DNA from 2 places in the Agromyces archimandritae genome. Region 1 is predicted to be linked to the other one. Evidence: predicted binding sites of a transcription regulator. Region 1 holds the regulator's gene; the other holds the start of a gene.
The links. Region 1 encodes HrcA, which represses chaperone genes, less so after heat shock. Its sites were predicted from a motif close to TTNGCACTCGNNNNNNNCGAGTGCNAA; they were not measured.

Region 1 (6,604 bases):
AGCGCCTCGAGCTCGCCCGGGTCGATGCCTCCCTCGGGGCCGACGACGAGGACGAGCTCGCGCCCGTCGGGCTCGAGCCCCGCCAGGGGGGCGGATGCGGTCGGTTCGAGCAGCAGCACGCGGCGGCCGGCGAGGAGCGCGGGCAGTTCGTGCGTCGAGGCGACCGGGTGCACCTCCGGCATCCACGCCCGCATCGACTGCTTCGTCGCCTCGCGGGCGATGGATGCCCAGCGCTCCCGGCCCTTGGCGGCCTTCGGCCCCTCCCAGCGCGAGACGGAGCGCCTGGCCGCCCACGGCACGATCTCGTCGACGCCGAGCTCGGTGGCCGCCTGCACGGCGAGCTCGTCGCGGCCGCCCTTGGCCAGGGCCTGCACGAGCACGATGCGGGTGCCCGGGGCATCCACCCGCCGCACCGAGACGACGCGGACCGTGAGGCGTTTCGGCTCGACGGATTCGACGACGCCGTCCACGATGGTGCCCCGGCCGTCGCCGATCGCGACCTGCTCGCCGACGCGGATGCGCGCGACGGTCGCCGCATGCCGCGCCTCGTCGCCGGCGAGCTCGACCGCGTCGCCCGGGCGGATGCCGTCGCCGAGCGATTCGTCGAGGTAGAGGTTCGCCATGCGCGCCCCGTTCAGGCCCGGAACTTGTCGCGGAGCTTGGCGAACAGCCCCTGCTGGAAATGCGCGAGCTTCGGCGCGGGCGCCTTCTGCGCACGGCGGAACTGCTCGATGAGCTCGCGCTCCTTGCCCGACAGCTTCGACGGCGTGACGACGTGCACGCCGATGCGGAGGTCGCCGCGGCCGGAGCCGCGGAGCTTGGTGATGCCGCGATCGCGCACCGTGATGATCTCGCCCGACTGCACGCCCGGCTTCACCTCGACCTCGACGTCGCCGTCGAGGGCCTCGATCGTCGCCGTGGCGCCGAGCACCGCATCCGGCATCGAGACCTCGAGGGTGGCGAGGAGGTCGTCGCCGTTGCGACTGAAGACCTCGTGGCCGCGCACCTTGATCTCCAGGTACAGGTCGCCGTTCGGGCCGCCGGCCGGGCCCGCCTCGCCCGAACCGGGCATCTGGATGCGGTTGCCCGTGTCGACGCCCGCGGGGATGTCGACGGGCACCGTGCGACGCGCACGCACGCGGCCCTGACCCTGGCAGGTGACGCACGGGGTGGCGATGATCGTGCCGTAGCCGCGGCAGGTGCCGCACGGGCTCGACGTCATCACATTGCCGAGCAGCGAACGCACCGAACGCTGGATGGAGCCGGTGCCGTGGCAGATGTCGCAGGTGACGGGCGCGGTGCCGGGTTGGCAGCAGGAGCCGTGGCAGGTGTCGCACACGATCGCCGTGTCGACCTCCAGGTCGCGGTGGGTGCCGAAGATCACCTCGTCGAGGTCGACCTCGACGCGCAGCAGCGCATCCTGTCCGCGTTCGCGCCGGCTCTTCGGCCCCCGCGTCTGCCCCCGCCCCCGCCGAAGAAGGTCTCGAAGATGTCGCCGAAGCCGCCGAAGCCGCCCTGGCTGAACCCGCCCTGGCCGCCCAGGTCGTACTGCTCGCGCTGACGCGGGTCCGAGAGCACGTCGTAGGCGTGGGTGACGAGCTTGAAGCGTTCGGCCGCATCCGCCCCCGGGTTCACATCGGGGTGCAGTTCGCGCGCAAGCCGGCGGTAGGCCTTCTTGATCTCGTCGGGGGTGGCCTCGCGGGAGACGCCGAGGACCTCGTAGTGGTCAGCCAAGAGCGGCAAGTCCTTTCATGGGGTGGTGCGTGCGGGCGCTTCGCGGGCCCGCGTCAGCTGTCGCCGAGCAGCCGGGACAGATACCGGGCGACGGCCCGGACGGCGGCCATGTTGGTCGAGTAGTCCATGCGGGTCGGCCCGAGCACGCCGAGGCGTGCGAGCTCGCGACCCGGCGCGGCGAAACTGCTCGCGACGACGGAGGTCTCGCCGAGCCCGAACGGCGCGTTCTCGCGGCCGATCGAGACGGTCACGCCGCCCTGCTCCTCGGCCATCTCGCCGAAGAGGCGCAGCACGACCGCCTGCTCCTCGATGGCCTCGAGGATGTCGAGGATGCTGCCGCCGAAGTCCTGTTCGGTGCGCACGAGGTTCGCCGCACCGGCCACGACGAGCTTCTCGGCTCGCTGGCCGCGGGCCTGGACGGCGAGGGAGGCCCGCACGCGTGCGATGAGCCCGGCGTGCTCGGGGAGGCCGAGGTCGTCGTCGGCGCCGAGGGCGCGTTCAGCGTCGCGGACCTCGAGGCCGCCGAGCAGGCGGTTCAGGCGTTCGCGGATGCGGCCGAGCGCCTCGGCATCCACCGTCGCGTCATCCGTCGCCTCCGGCTCGGCGAGGTCGACGATGCGCTGGTCGACATGCCCGGCATCGGTGATCAGCATGACGAGCAGCCGGCCGCCGCCGAGGTCGATGAGCTCGACGTGGCGCACATGCGAGACGCCGAAGAGCGGCACCTGCACGACCGCGAGCTGACGGGTCAGCTGCGACATGAGCCGCACGGTGCGGGCGAGGAGCTCGTCGAGGTCGGCAGAGCCGCCGAGGAAGGCCTCGATCGCGTGCCGCTGCACCGGGCTCAGCGGGCGGACGTCGGCGAGCCGGTCGACGAAGAGGCGGTAGCCCTTGTCGGTGGGGATGCGGCCGGAGGAGGTGTGCGGCGCCTCGATGAGCGCCTCTTCTTCGAGCAGCGCCATGTCGTTGCGGATCGTCGCCGCCGAGACCCCGAAGGAGTGGCGGTCGACGATCGTCTTCGAGCCGACCGGTTCGCGGGAGGCGACGTAGTCCTGCACGATCGCGCGAAGCACGGCGAGCCGACGTTCCGAGACCATCGCCCAGGCTCCCTCCGTTAGCACTCCGCACGACTGAGTGCCAATCCTATCGCGTCCGGCGGGCCGCGCGGGCTACGCTCGACACTCGCGCCGCGTCGTGCGCCATCCTTCGCGTTTTCGAAAGGTACTCCTCCATGTCCGATCACGGCCAACCGGCATCCGGCGCCCCGCTCACGCGCGAGCAGGATGTGCAGTGGGGCTCGCTCGCGCACCTCGGCGGCATCCTCAGCTTCCTGCCGAGCCTCATCATCTGGCTCGTCTTCAAGGATCGCGGCCCCTTCACCGACCGGGAGGCGAAAGAGGCCCTGAACTTCCAGATCACCCTCCTCATCGCCATGATCGTGCTGAACATCGCCGTCGGCATCCTCACCGTCGTGAGCTTCGGGATCCTCGGCTTCCTCGGCTTCCTGACGTGGATCCCGTGGGCGATCGGCGTCGTCTTCTCGATCCTCGCGTTCATGCGCACCCGCGACGGCGCTCCCTACCGCTACCCGTTCGCGTTCCGCTTCATCCGCTGACGCGCACACCACCCCTCGCGGCGGGGCGGGGTGCTGTGCCAGCATGAACGGAGGAGCACTCGCCGCACCGGCGAGCCGATAGGAGAGATCGACATGTCGAACACACCGCCTCCTCCCCCGCCGCCGTCGGCACCGCCGCCTCCGCCGCAGAACCCCTATCAGCAGAGCCAGCCGCTCAGCCCGGCCGACGAGAAGCTGTGGGCGACGCTCATCCACATCGGCGGCATCCTCTTCGGATTCCTGCCGGCGCTCATCGGCTACCTCGTGCTGAAGGATCGGGGGCCGTTCATCCGCGGCCACTCCGCGACGGCCCTGAACTTCCAGATCACGCTGCTCATCGCATACGTGGTCGGGTGGATCACCACGTTCATCGTCATCGGGTTCATCATCCTGGCCGCGGCCTGGGTGTGCTCGATCGTGTTCGGCATCATCGCCGCCGTCAAGGCCAACCAGGGCCAGCCATACGTCTACCCCATCGCGATCCGGTTCGTGAGCTGAGCGAACGGCCGATCGGGTCGAAGCCCGCCGCCCAGCAGGGCCGGCGGGCTTCGTCGTGCAAGGCGGCCGTTCAGTCGCCGAGCAGGCGCCGTACGACCGCGTCGGCGAGCAGCCGGCCGCGGAGCGTCAGGGTGAGCCGCCCGCCGAGGGCGGGGCGGGCGTCGACGAGCCCGTCGGCGATGAGGCCGGCCACCGCATGCCGGCCCGCCTCGGCGAGCGAGGCGATCTCCAGCCCCTCGCGGATCCGGCTCTGCAGCAGCACCCGCTCCGTCTCGCGGGTCGCCACGTCGAGCGTCTCGCGCCCCACGGCCGGCGACACGCCTGCGGCGAGCCGTTCGGCGTAGGCGGCGGGATGCTTCGCGTTCCACCACCGAACGCCGCCGACGTGGCTGTGGGCGCCCGGGCCGACGCCCCACCAGTCGTCGCCGCGCCAGTAGCCGAGGTTGTGCCGCGAGCGGTGCTCTCGCCCGCGCGCCCAGTTGCTGACCTCGTACCAGTCGTAGCCGGCACCGTCGAGACGTTCGTCGGCGAGCTCGTACATGTCGGCCTCGAGGTCGTCATCGGGGGTGGCGACCTCGCCGCGGCGGATCTGCCGGGCGAGCTTCGTGCCGTCTTCGACGATCAGGGCGTAGGCGCTCAGGTGATCGGGTTCGGCCGCGAGTGCCGCGTCGAGGCTCGCCCGCCAGTCCTCCAGCGTCTCGCCGGGGGTGCCGTAGATGAGGTCGAGGCTGACGTCGAGGCCGGCATCCCGCGCCCAGCGGACGACCTCGGGCACGCGCTCGGGGTCGTGCGTGCGGTCGAGGGTGGCCAGCACCCTCGGCACCGCCGACTGCATCCCGAACGAGACACGGGTGAAGCCGCCCTCGCGCAGACGCACGAGGTCGTCCGGGCCGACGGAGTCGGGGTTCGCCTCGGTCGTGACCTCGGCGCCGTCGGCGAGGCCGAACTCGTCCCGCACCGCCCCGAGCATCCGCACGAGGTCGCCGGCCGGCAGCAGGGTCGGCGTACCGCCGCCGAAGAACACCGTCGACGCGGCCCGGGCGGGCAGACCCGAACGCTCCAGCACGCCCGCCGACATCCGCACCTCGGAGATCGCGTGGTCGGCGTAATCGGCCTGCCGCGCCCCGCGCAGTTCGCTCGCCGTGTACGTGTTGAAGTCGCAGTATCCGCAGCGCACGATGCAGAACGGCACGTGCAGGTACACGCCGAAGGCGCGATCGGCGGCACCCTCGGCCGCCTGGCCGGGCAGCAGGCCGTCCGCGGGCGCCGGGTCGCCGAGCGGCAGGGGCCCGGCCATGCCTAGAGCCCGCCGGCCGGATGCAGGGCGCGCAGCTGGCGTTTCGTGAGCTCCTCGCGGCGGCGGCGGAGCACCGGGCCGAGTCCGCCGCGGCCCCCGGCCCGACGGTAGATCGACCGGATCGTGAGCCACACCGTGTCGTCTTCGCGATGCTCGAGCACGAAGGACTCCTCGCCGCGCTCGGGGCCGGCCATCGTGCCGTAGGCGTAGCCGACGCGGTCGGGCTCGTCGACGACGTAGACGACGAGCACCGGCACCTGGTGACGACGGTGCAGGCCCTGGCGCGGATGCCGCAGCTTCGCCGTCATGCCGGGGGCGATGAACGGAACACCCCGGGCGTCGTAGCGCGGCCCGGAGCGGTCGGGCCGTTCCATGGACGGCGTGCCGTCGGCCGCGTAGGCGACGCCGACGTACTCGGTGCCGCTGCCCTCGGAGATGTCGGTGATGAGCAGGCCCGCGCCCTCCTGCACCCCCCACGTCATGAGCGCTTCGGAGGTGCGCTCGAACCGCTCCCGGCCGCTGCCGATGCGCACGGACTGCTCGTTGGGGCGGAAGCCGGCCGGCGGGTAGCGCAGCAGATCGGGGTCGAGGGTCGCCCCGATGGCCCCGTAGTTCACGGACTGATCGGTGAAGGTGCTGCGTCGCACGTGCCGCCTCCTGTCTACTTCTTCTCTTTCTTCGTTTCGGTCTCGCCGCTCAGGGCGGCGATGAAGGCCTCTTGCGGCACCTCGACGCGACCGACCATCTTCATGCGCTTCTTGCCCTCCTTCTGCTTCTCGAGCAGCTTGCGCTTGCGGGTGATGTCGCCGCCGTAGCACTTGGCCAGGACGTCCTTCCGCATCGCGCGGATGTTCTCGCGAGCGATGATGCGGGCGCCGATCGCCGCCTGGATGGGCACTTCGAACTGCTGGCGCGGGATGAGCTTGCGGAGCCGCTCGGCCATCATCGTGCCGTACGCGTACGCCTTGTCGCGGTGCACGATCGCGCTGAACGCGTCGACCTGCTCGCCCTGCAGCAGGATGTCGACCTTGACGAGGTCGCTGGCCTGCTCGCCGGCGGGCTCGTAATCGAGGCTCGCATAGCCGGCCGTCTTCGACTTCAGCTGGTCGAAGAAGTCGAAGACGATCTCGCCGAGCGGGATCGTGTAGCGGATCTCGACCCGGTCCTCGCCGAGGTACTCCATGCCGAGCAGGGTGCCGCGGCGCGACTGGCAGAGTTCCATGATCGTGCCGACGTAATCCTTCGGGGCGAGGATCGCCGCCTTCACGACGGGCTCGCTCACCTCGACGATCTTCGCGCCCGTCGGGAACTCGCTCGGGTTGGTGACGGTGACCTGCTTGCCGTCCTCGGTGGTGACCTCGTAGGGCACGCTCGGTGCCGTCGCGATGATGTCGAGGCCGAACTCGCGCTGCAGGCGCTCGGTGACGATCTCGAGGTGCAGCAGGCCGAGGAAGCCGCAG
Region 2 (6,604 bases), 760 kb from region 1:
TACGGCGGCGTCGTGCCCGAGGTCGCCGCCCGCGCCCACCTCGAAGCGCTCGGCCCCGCCATCCGGCAGGCGCTCGCCGAAGCCGGCGTGACGCTCGGCGAACTCGACGCGATCGCGGTCACGAGCGGCCCCGGCCTCGCCGGCGCCCTCATGGTCGGTATCGGCGCCGCCAAGGCCCTCGCCCTCGCCCTCGATGTGCCCCTCTACGCCGTGAACCACCTCGTCGGGCACGTCGGCGCCGATCTCATCGGCGGCACCCCGCTCGAAACGCCCACCGTCGCGCTGCTCGTCTCGGGCGGGCACACCTCGCTCCTCCTCGTCCGCGACCTCGTCGACGACGTGGAACTGCTCGGCGAGACCATCGACGACGCCGCCGGCGAGGCCTTCGACAAGGTCGCCCGCGTGCTCGGGCTGCCCTACCCCGGCGGCCCCGAGATCGACCGCGTCGCCGTCGGCGGCGACCCCGCGGCGATCCGCTTCCCGCGCGGGCTCAGCCTGCCGAAGGACCTGGAGCGCCACCGCTACGACTTCAGCTTCTCGGGGCTGAAGACCGCCGTCGCCCGCTGGGTCGAGGCCCGGCAGGACGCCGGCGAGCCGGTGCCGCTCGCCGACGTCGCCGCGAGCTTCCGCGAGGCCGTCGTCGACGTGCTCCTCACCAAGGCGCTCGCCGCCTGCCGCGACCTCGGCGTGCCGCGGCTGCTGCTCGGCGGCGGCGTCGTCGCCAACCGCCGGCTGCGCGAGGTCGCCGAGGCGCGCGCCGCCGAAGCCGGCGTCGCCCTGCGCATCCCGCCGCTCTCGCTCTGCACCGACAACGGCGCCATGATCGCCGCCCTCGGGGCGCGCCTCATCACCGCCGGCCGGCCGCCGTCGACGCTCGGCTTCGGGGCCGACTCGACGCTTCCCGTGACCGAGGTGCAGGTCGACCCGGTGTCGCCGGGGGCATAGCCACGGCCCGGCACGGGCGGTAGTCTGGGCGAAGAGGCAGCGGGGTGTGCATGCTGCCCGCGATCGCCCGGCATCACGGGGTGAAGCGAGGGATGCCGAGCTCGCCCGCCACGGCCCGCAGGAGAGAAACGGAAGGTTCATCATGAGCGACCCCAAGAACCCGGAAGGCCTGCCCGACGACGCCGAGCAGGCGGCTGCCGGGGCGGTGCCTCCGGCCGCTTCCGACCCCGACGTGCCCTCGGTGCCCGAGCCTCCGGCCGCGCCCGAGCCGCCCCAGGCTCCGCCTGCGCCGCCCGCACCGCCTGCGCCCGAGCCGCCGCAGTACGCCGCGCCCGCCGCGCCCGAGCCTCCGGCCGCCCCGACGCCGCCGCCGTCGTACGGTGCGCCGGCCGCGCCCTCCCAGTCCTCCAGCCAGCAGGGGTACGGCCAGACGCCGCCCGGGTACGGCGCCGCCGACTACTCCGGGTACTCGCAGGCCCCCGCGCAGAAGTCGCCGGTGCTCAGCATCATCTCGCTGATCGCCGGTATCGTCGGCATCGTCGGCGGCGGGATCGTGCTCATCCCGATCGTCGGCGCGATCTTGCAGCTCTTCATCCCGGCCGCGGCCGTGGTCCTCGGCTTCCTCGGCAAGAAGAAGGAGCCGCAGGCCAAGGGGATGTGGCTCACGGGCATCATCCTCGGCTTCATCGGCATCCTCATCGCTCTGGCCGCGCTGGTCTTCTGGATCGTCGTCATCGGTGTGGCGGCGAACGATCCGAACATGTACCAGTTCGACTACGACTACTGAGTTCCATGACGCAAGACGCCGACCCGGGCGTCCCGCCCGAGGGCGGGGCGCCCGGTCGTGCGCCCGGTGAACGCGGCCGGCGTGCGGCCGGCCCGCCCGACGACGCACCGGGCACGTCGCCAGACCGGTTCCGGGCGGTCCCGGCATCCGCTGCGGAACCCGCCGGCCCGCCGGCCGCACCGACGAGCGATCCACTCGCCCCGTATCGGCCGGCCGGGCCGACCTTCCAGGCCGAACCCGCCGTCCGCGAACTCGAACTGCCCATGGACACCGGGCGGCTCCGACAGCTGCCGACCGGGCAGCTGCTCACCGTCCGCCGTCCCGCCGCCGAGCCGGCCGTGCCGGGCGTGCTCGATGAAGAGGAGCAGCGCCGCGTCTACTCCGGCATCGGCGTCGTGCTCGGCGTCGTCGGAGCGGTCGCGTCGCTCTTCGTCGGCTGGGCGTTGCCCGTCTCGATCATCGCGATCGTCTTCGGCGTGCTCGCGCTGCGCCGCGAGGAGGGCGGGCGGGTGCCCGCCTACGTCGGCATCGCCACCGGCGTCACCGGGGTGCTCTTCTCGCTCATCTGGATCGGCTATTACGCGATCATCCTCGGCGCGCTGCCGACCTGAGCGCGCGGGCGGCATCCGCACCCTGTGGCGCGCGCCCCGGCATCCGCACCCGATCAGTCGATGCGCTCGACGAGGAGGGCGACGTGGCGGCCCGCCTCGCGGGTGAGGACGAGCGTCGCCGAGGCGTCGCCCTCGAGCTTCAGGCGCTTGCGGAGCCCGGCCGGGTCGACGTCGCTGCCGCGCTTCTTGATCTCGAGGGTTCCGATGCCGCGCTCGGCGAGGGCCATGCGGAGCTTGCGCTCCTCGGCGCTCAAGCGCTCGATGACGCGGAAGCCGCGTGCGAACGGCGTCTCGAAGGGGCGGTCGGCGGTGAGGTAGGCGATGCCCTCGCTCAGCATGCGGGCGTCGTGGGCGCGCGCGAGCTCGCCGATGAGGCGGGCGCGGATGACGGCGCCGTCGGGTTCGTAGAGGTAGTCGCCGAGCGGGCCGACCTCGGCGTCCTCGCTATCGGCCGGTGCAGCGAGCTCGTGGCCGGAGCCGCCCTGCACGACGAGCGCCGAACGGCCGATGCCGGGGCGGGCGAGGGGCCCGAACCAGACGCCGAGCTCGACGACCTCGCCGTCCACCGAGATCCACTGCGCCTCGGTGCCGGCGGGGATGAGCTCGCGGTCGGTGCCCGGGCCGAGCTTGACGCCCACCGGCATCCGCTCGCCGAGGCCGAAGGCGAAGTCGAGGGAGGGGCTGTAGTCGGCCGGATCCGCGAGCCGGCGGGTCGTGCCGCCCTCGACGCGGCGCCGGGCCGGGTCGAGCCAGACGCCGCCGATGCCGCCGAGCGGCACGTCCTCGGCGCGTTCGTTCAGCACGCGCACGTGCGGGAACGGGGACAGGTTGTAGCTCGCGACGGCCGCCGTCACCTCGTCGGCGTCGGCCGCGGTGACCTCGAGGTCGATCGCGGCGAAGGCGAGCGCATCGCCGCCGATGCCGCAGCCGAGGTCGGCGATGTGGCGGATGCCGGCGCGCGCGAAGCGGCCGGCGTGCAGCGCGGCGACCGGCAGCCGGGTGGCCTGTTCGAGGCCGGCCTCGGTGAAGAGCATGCGCGAGGCGAACTCGCCGAACTTCGCCCGCGCGCGGGCGCGGAGGCGGGCCTGGCTGAGCACGGCCGCGACGAGGCCGGGGGAGTGGCCCTGCTTGCGGAGAGCGGCGACGGTGCGGACGACATCGTCCTTCTCGTTCCACGGCGGCAGTGAGTCGAGCAGCCGCAGCCCCTCGGGCGAGAGCAGCTCGACGAGTTCGGCGCGATCCACCCGCTCACGCTAGCAGCAGGGGAGAGTTGGCACTCACGTTGCACGAGTGCCAAAGCGCCTCTAGACTCATCTTTAGCACTCTCGGTCTGAGGGTGCTAACCGGTCTTCATCAAGAAAGAGGTCAACCGTGTCGGTTTCCATCAAGCCGCTCGAGGATCGCATCGTCATCAAGCAGATCGAGGCTGAGCAGACGACCGCATCGGGGCTCGTCATCCCCGACACCGCCAAGGAGAAGCCCCAGGAGGGCGAGGTCGTCGCGGTCGGCCCGGGCCGCATCGACGACAACGGCAACCGCGTTCCGCTCGACGTCGCGGTCGGCGACAAGGTGATCTACTCCAAGTACGGCGGAACCGAGGTCAAGTACGCGGGCGAGGAGCTCCTCGTGCTGTCGGCCCGCGACGTGCTCGCGGTCGTCGTCCGCTGACGATCCCTTCCGAGACCGGCTCGTGCGCTTCGGCGCACGGGCCGGTTTTCGCATGCCCGGGGTGGATGCCGCCGCGCGCACGACGGCGGGAATCGGCCGCAGGATGGCAGCCGGGCGCGGCGTGCGGCATGCCCGCACCGGCATAGGCTCAGCAGGTGTCATCCACGAACATCCCGGATTCCGGAGCCGGCGCACCGGCATCCACCGCCGCACTCGACCGCGGCGGCCTGCTCTACGCGGTCGGCGCATACGTGCTCTGGGGCTTCCTGCCCGTCTACTTCATCTCGCTCGCGCCCTCCGGCCCCTTCGAGGTCGTCGCCGCGCGCATCGTCTTCTCGCTCGTCTTCTGCGCGATCCTCATCACCGCCACCCGCAGCTGGCGGCGCCTGGCCGCCCTCTTCTCCGACCGGCGCATCCTCTTCACGATGGGCCTTGCCGGCCTGCTCATCTACATCAACTGGCAGACCTACGTGATCGCGACGCTCAGCGGCCACGTCGTCGAGGCGGCCCTGGGCTACTTCATCAACCCGATCGTGACCGTCTTCCTCGGCGTGCTCGTGCTCCGCGAGCGCCTGAACGTCACGCAGTGGGTCGCCGTGGGCATCTCGCTCGCCGCCGTCGTCGTGCTCGCCGTCGGCTACGGCCAGCCGCCGTGGATCGCCCTCGTGCTCGCGTTCTCGTTCGGCACCTACGGCCTCATCAAGAAGCGCGTGGGGCCGCGAGTGGATGCCGTCTCGGGCCTCACCCTGGAGACCGCCTGGCTCACCCCGCTCGCACTCGTGCAACTCGCCGTCGTCGGTGCGACGACGGGGCTCACCTTCGGCACCGTGAGCGGGTGGCACACCGCGCTGCTCATCGGCTCCGGCATCATCACGGCGGTGCCGTTGCTGCTCTTCGCCGCTGCGAGCCGCCGGCTGCCGCTCATCGCGCTCGGGTTCATCCAGTACTTCGCCCCCGTCATCCAGTTCATCGTCGGCGTGTTCATCCTGCACGAGCCGATGCCGCCGGAGCGGTGGATCGGCTTCGCCCTCGTGTGGCTCGCCCTCATCGTGCTGAGCGCCGATCTCGTGCGCGGGGCCCGCGCCAGGCGGAGATCGGGGCGCTGATCGCCCGTTCGGGGGCCGGGATCCCGCGCCGGACGGGGTGCCAGGTGACGGAGCGGTAACGATTCCGGCCGCGTTACACGCTTGTGACCGGGGTGACTTGTCACCGCCATGCCCGCGGAATACTGTCGAGACCACTGATGCCCGTTCGGGCATCCGGTACCGCACATCCTTCAGTCCCAAGGAGCAACATGAGCGTATTCGCGAAGGCCTCGGCCTCCCGCAAGCGCCGCGGAATCTGGGCGGGCGTGGCCATCACGGCCACGAGCGCCCTGCTGCTTTCCGCGTGCGCATCGGGAGAACAGCCCGCCGAGTCCGAGAGCCAGGGTCCCCGCGAGGACCAGACGCTGAAGATCGGCACCGTGCTGCCGCAGACCGGCGCACTGTCCTTCCTCGGCCCGCCGGAAGAGGCCGGCGTCGGCCTCGCCGTGCAGGACATCAACGAGGCCGACCTCGGCGTCACCGTCGAGGTCGAATGGGGCGACTCGGGCGACCCCGACAACAAGGCCTACGAGACGACCGTGCCGCGACTGCTCAGCGCCGACGTCAACGCGCTCGTCGGTGCCGCCGCATCCGGCGTCACGAAGCTCTTCCTCGACCAGGCGGTCGGCGCCGGCGTGCTCACCTTCTCGCCGGCCAACACCTCGCCCGACTTCACCGACTGGGACGACGACAACCTCTACTGGCGTACGGCTCCGTCCGACCTGCTCCAGGGCGAGGTGCTCGGCAACCAGATCGCCGAAGACGGCGTGTCGAACCTCGGCATCATCTACCTGAACGACGCCTACGGCACCGGTCTCGCGAAGTCGCTCACCGAGAACTTCGAGGGCACCGGCGGCACCGTCGTCGCCTCCGAGTCGTACAACGCCGGCGACACCTCCTTCGACGCCCAGGCGTCGACGGTGCTCGCGGCCAAGCCCGACGCGGTCGCCGTCATCGGCTTCGAGGAGACCTCGACGATCGTCCCGACCTTCGTGTCCGCCGGCTTCGACGGCTCGAAGTTCTACTTCGTCGACGGCAACCTCAAGCAGTGGGGCGGCGACATGCCCGTCTCGATCGCCGGCTCGAAGGGCACCACGCCCGGTCCGAAGCTCTCCGACGACTTCCAGCAGCGCCTGAAGGACTACTGGAAGGCCGAGAACGGCTCCGAGCTCGAGGACTTCACCTACGCGGCCGAGGCGTACGACGCCGTCGTCCTCCTCGCCCTCGCCGCCCTCGCGGCGAACTCGACCGAGGGCGCCGACCTCGCCGCGCAGCTGCAGGAGGTCTCCGGCGGCTCGGGCGACGGTGAGAAGGTCGACAACTTCGCCGACGCCGCCAAGCTCATCCTCGACGGCAAGAAGGTCGACTACGACGGCTACTCGGGCCCGATCACGTTCGACGAGAACGGCGACCCGACCGAGGCGGCCATCGGCGTCTACGAGTTCGGCGACGACAACCTGCACACGCGCATCAACGACTGACGCGCACCACAGCAGTGGAACGGGCTC

Region 2: the regulator HrcA is predicted to act here: its motif matches at 3,614-3,640, upstream of groES (co-chaperone GroES).

The regions. Positions count from the first base shown of each region.
Region 1 is NZ_CP071696.1:192,972-199,575, forward strand. Features, by position in the region: gene G127AT_RS00960 (16S rRNA (uracil(1498)-N(3))-methyltransferase) at 1-623, opposite strand, end outside; partial or broken gene dnaJ (molecular chaperone DnaJ) at 635-1,734, opposite strand; gene hrcA (heat-inducible transcriptional repressor HrcA) at 1,788-2,831, opposite strand; gene G127AT_RS00975 (DUF4870 domain-containing protein) at 2,966-3,349, shown strand; gene G127AT_RS00980 (DUF4870 domain-containing protein) at 3,443-3,847, shown strand; gene hemW (radical SAM family heme chaperone HemW) at 3,918-5,144, opposite strand; gene G127AT_RS00990 (DUF1990 domain-containing protein) at 5,147-5,791, opposite strand; gene lepA (translation elongation factor 4) at 5,806-6,604, opposite strand, start outside.
Region 2 is NZ_CP071696.1:954,274-960,877, reverse strand. Features, by position in the region: gene tsaD (tRNA (adenosine(37)-N6)-threonylcarbamoyltransferase complex transferase subunit TsaD) at 1-945, shown strand, start outside; gene G127AT_RS04345 (hypothetical protein) at 1,088-1,732, shown strand; gene G127AT_RS04340 (DUF4190 domain-containing protein) at 1,738-2,343, shown strand; gene G127AT_RS04335 (class I SAM-dependent methyltransferase) at 2,397-3,587, opposite strand; gene groES (co-chaperone GroES) at 3,715-4,011, shown strand; gene rarD (EamA family transporter RarD) at 4,182-5,117, shown strand; gene G127AT_RS04320 (ABC transporter substrate-binding protein) at 5,306-6,577, shown strand.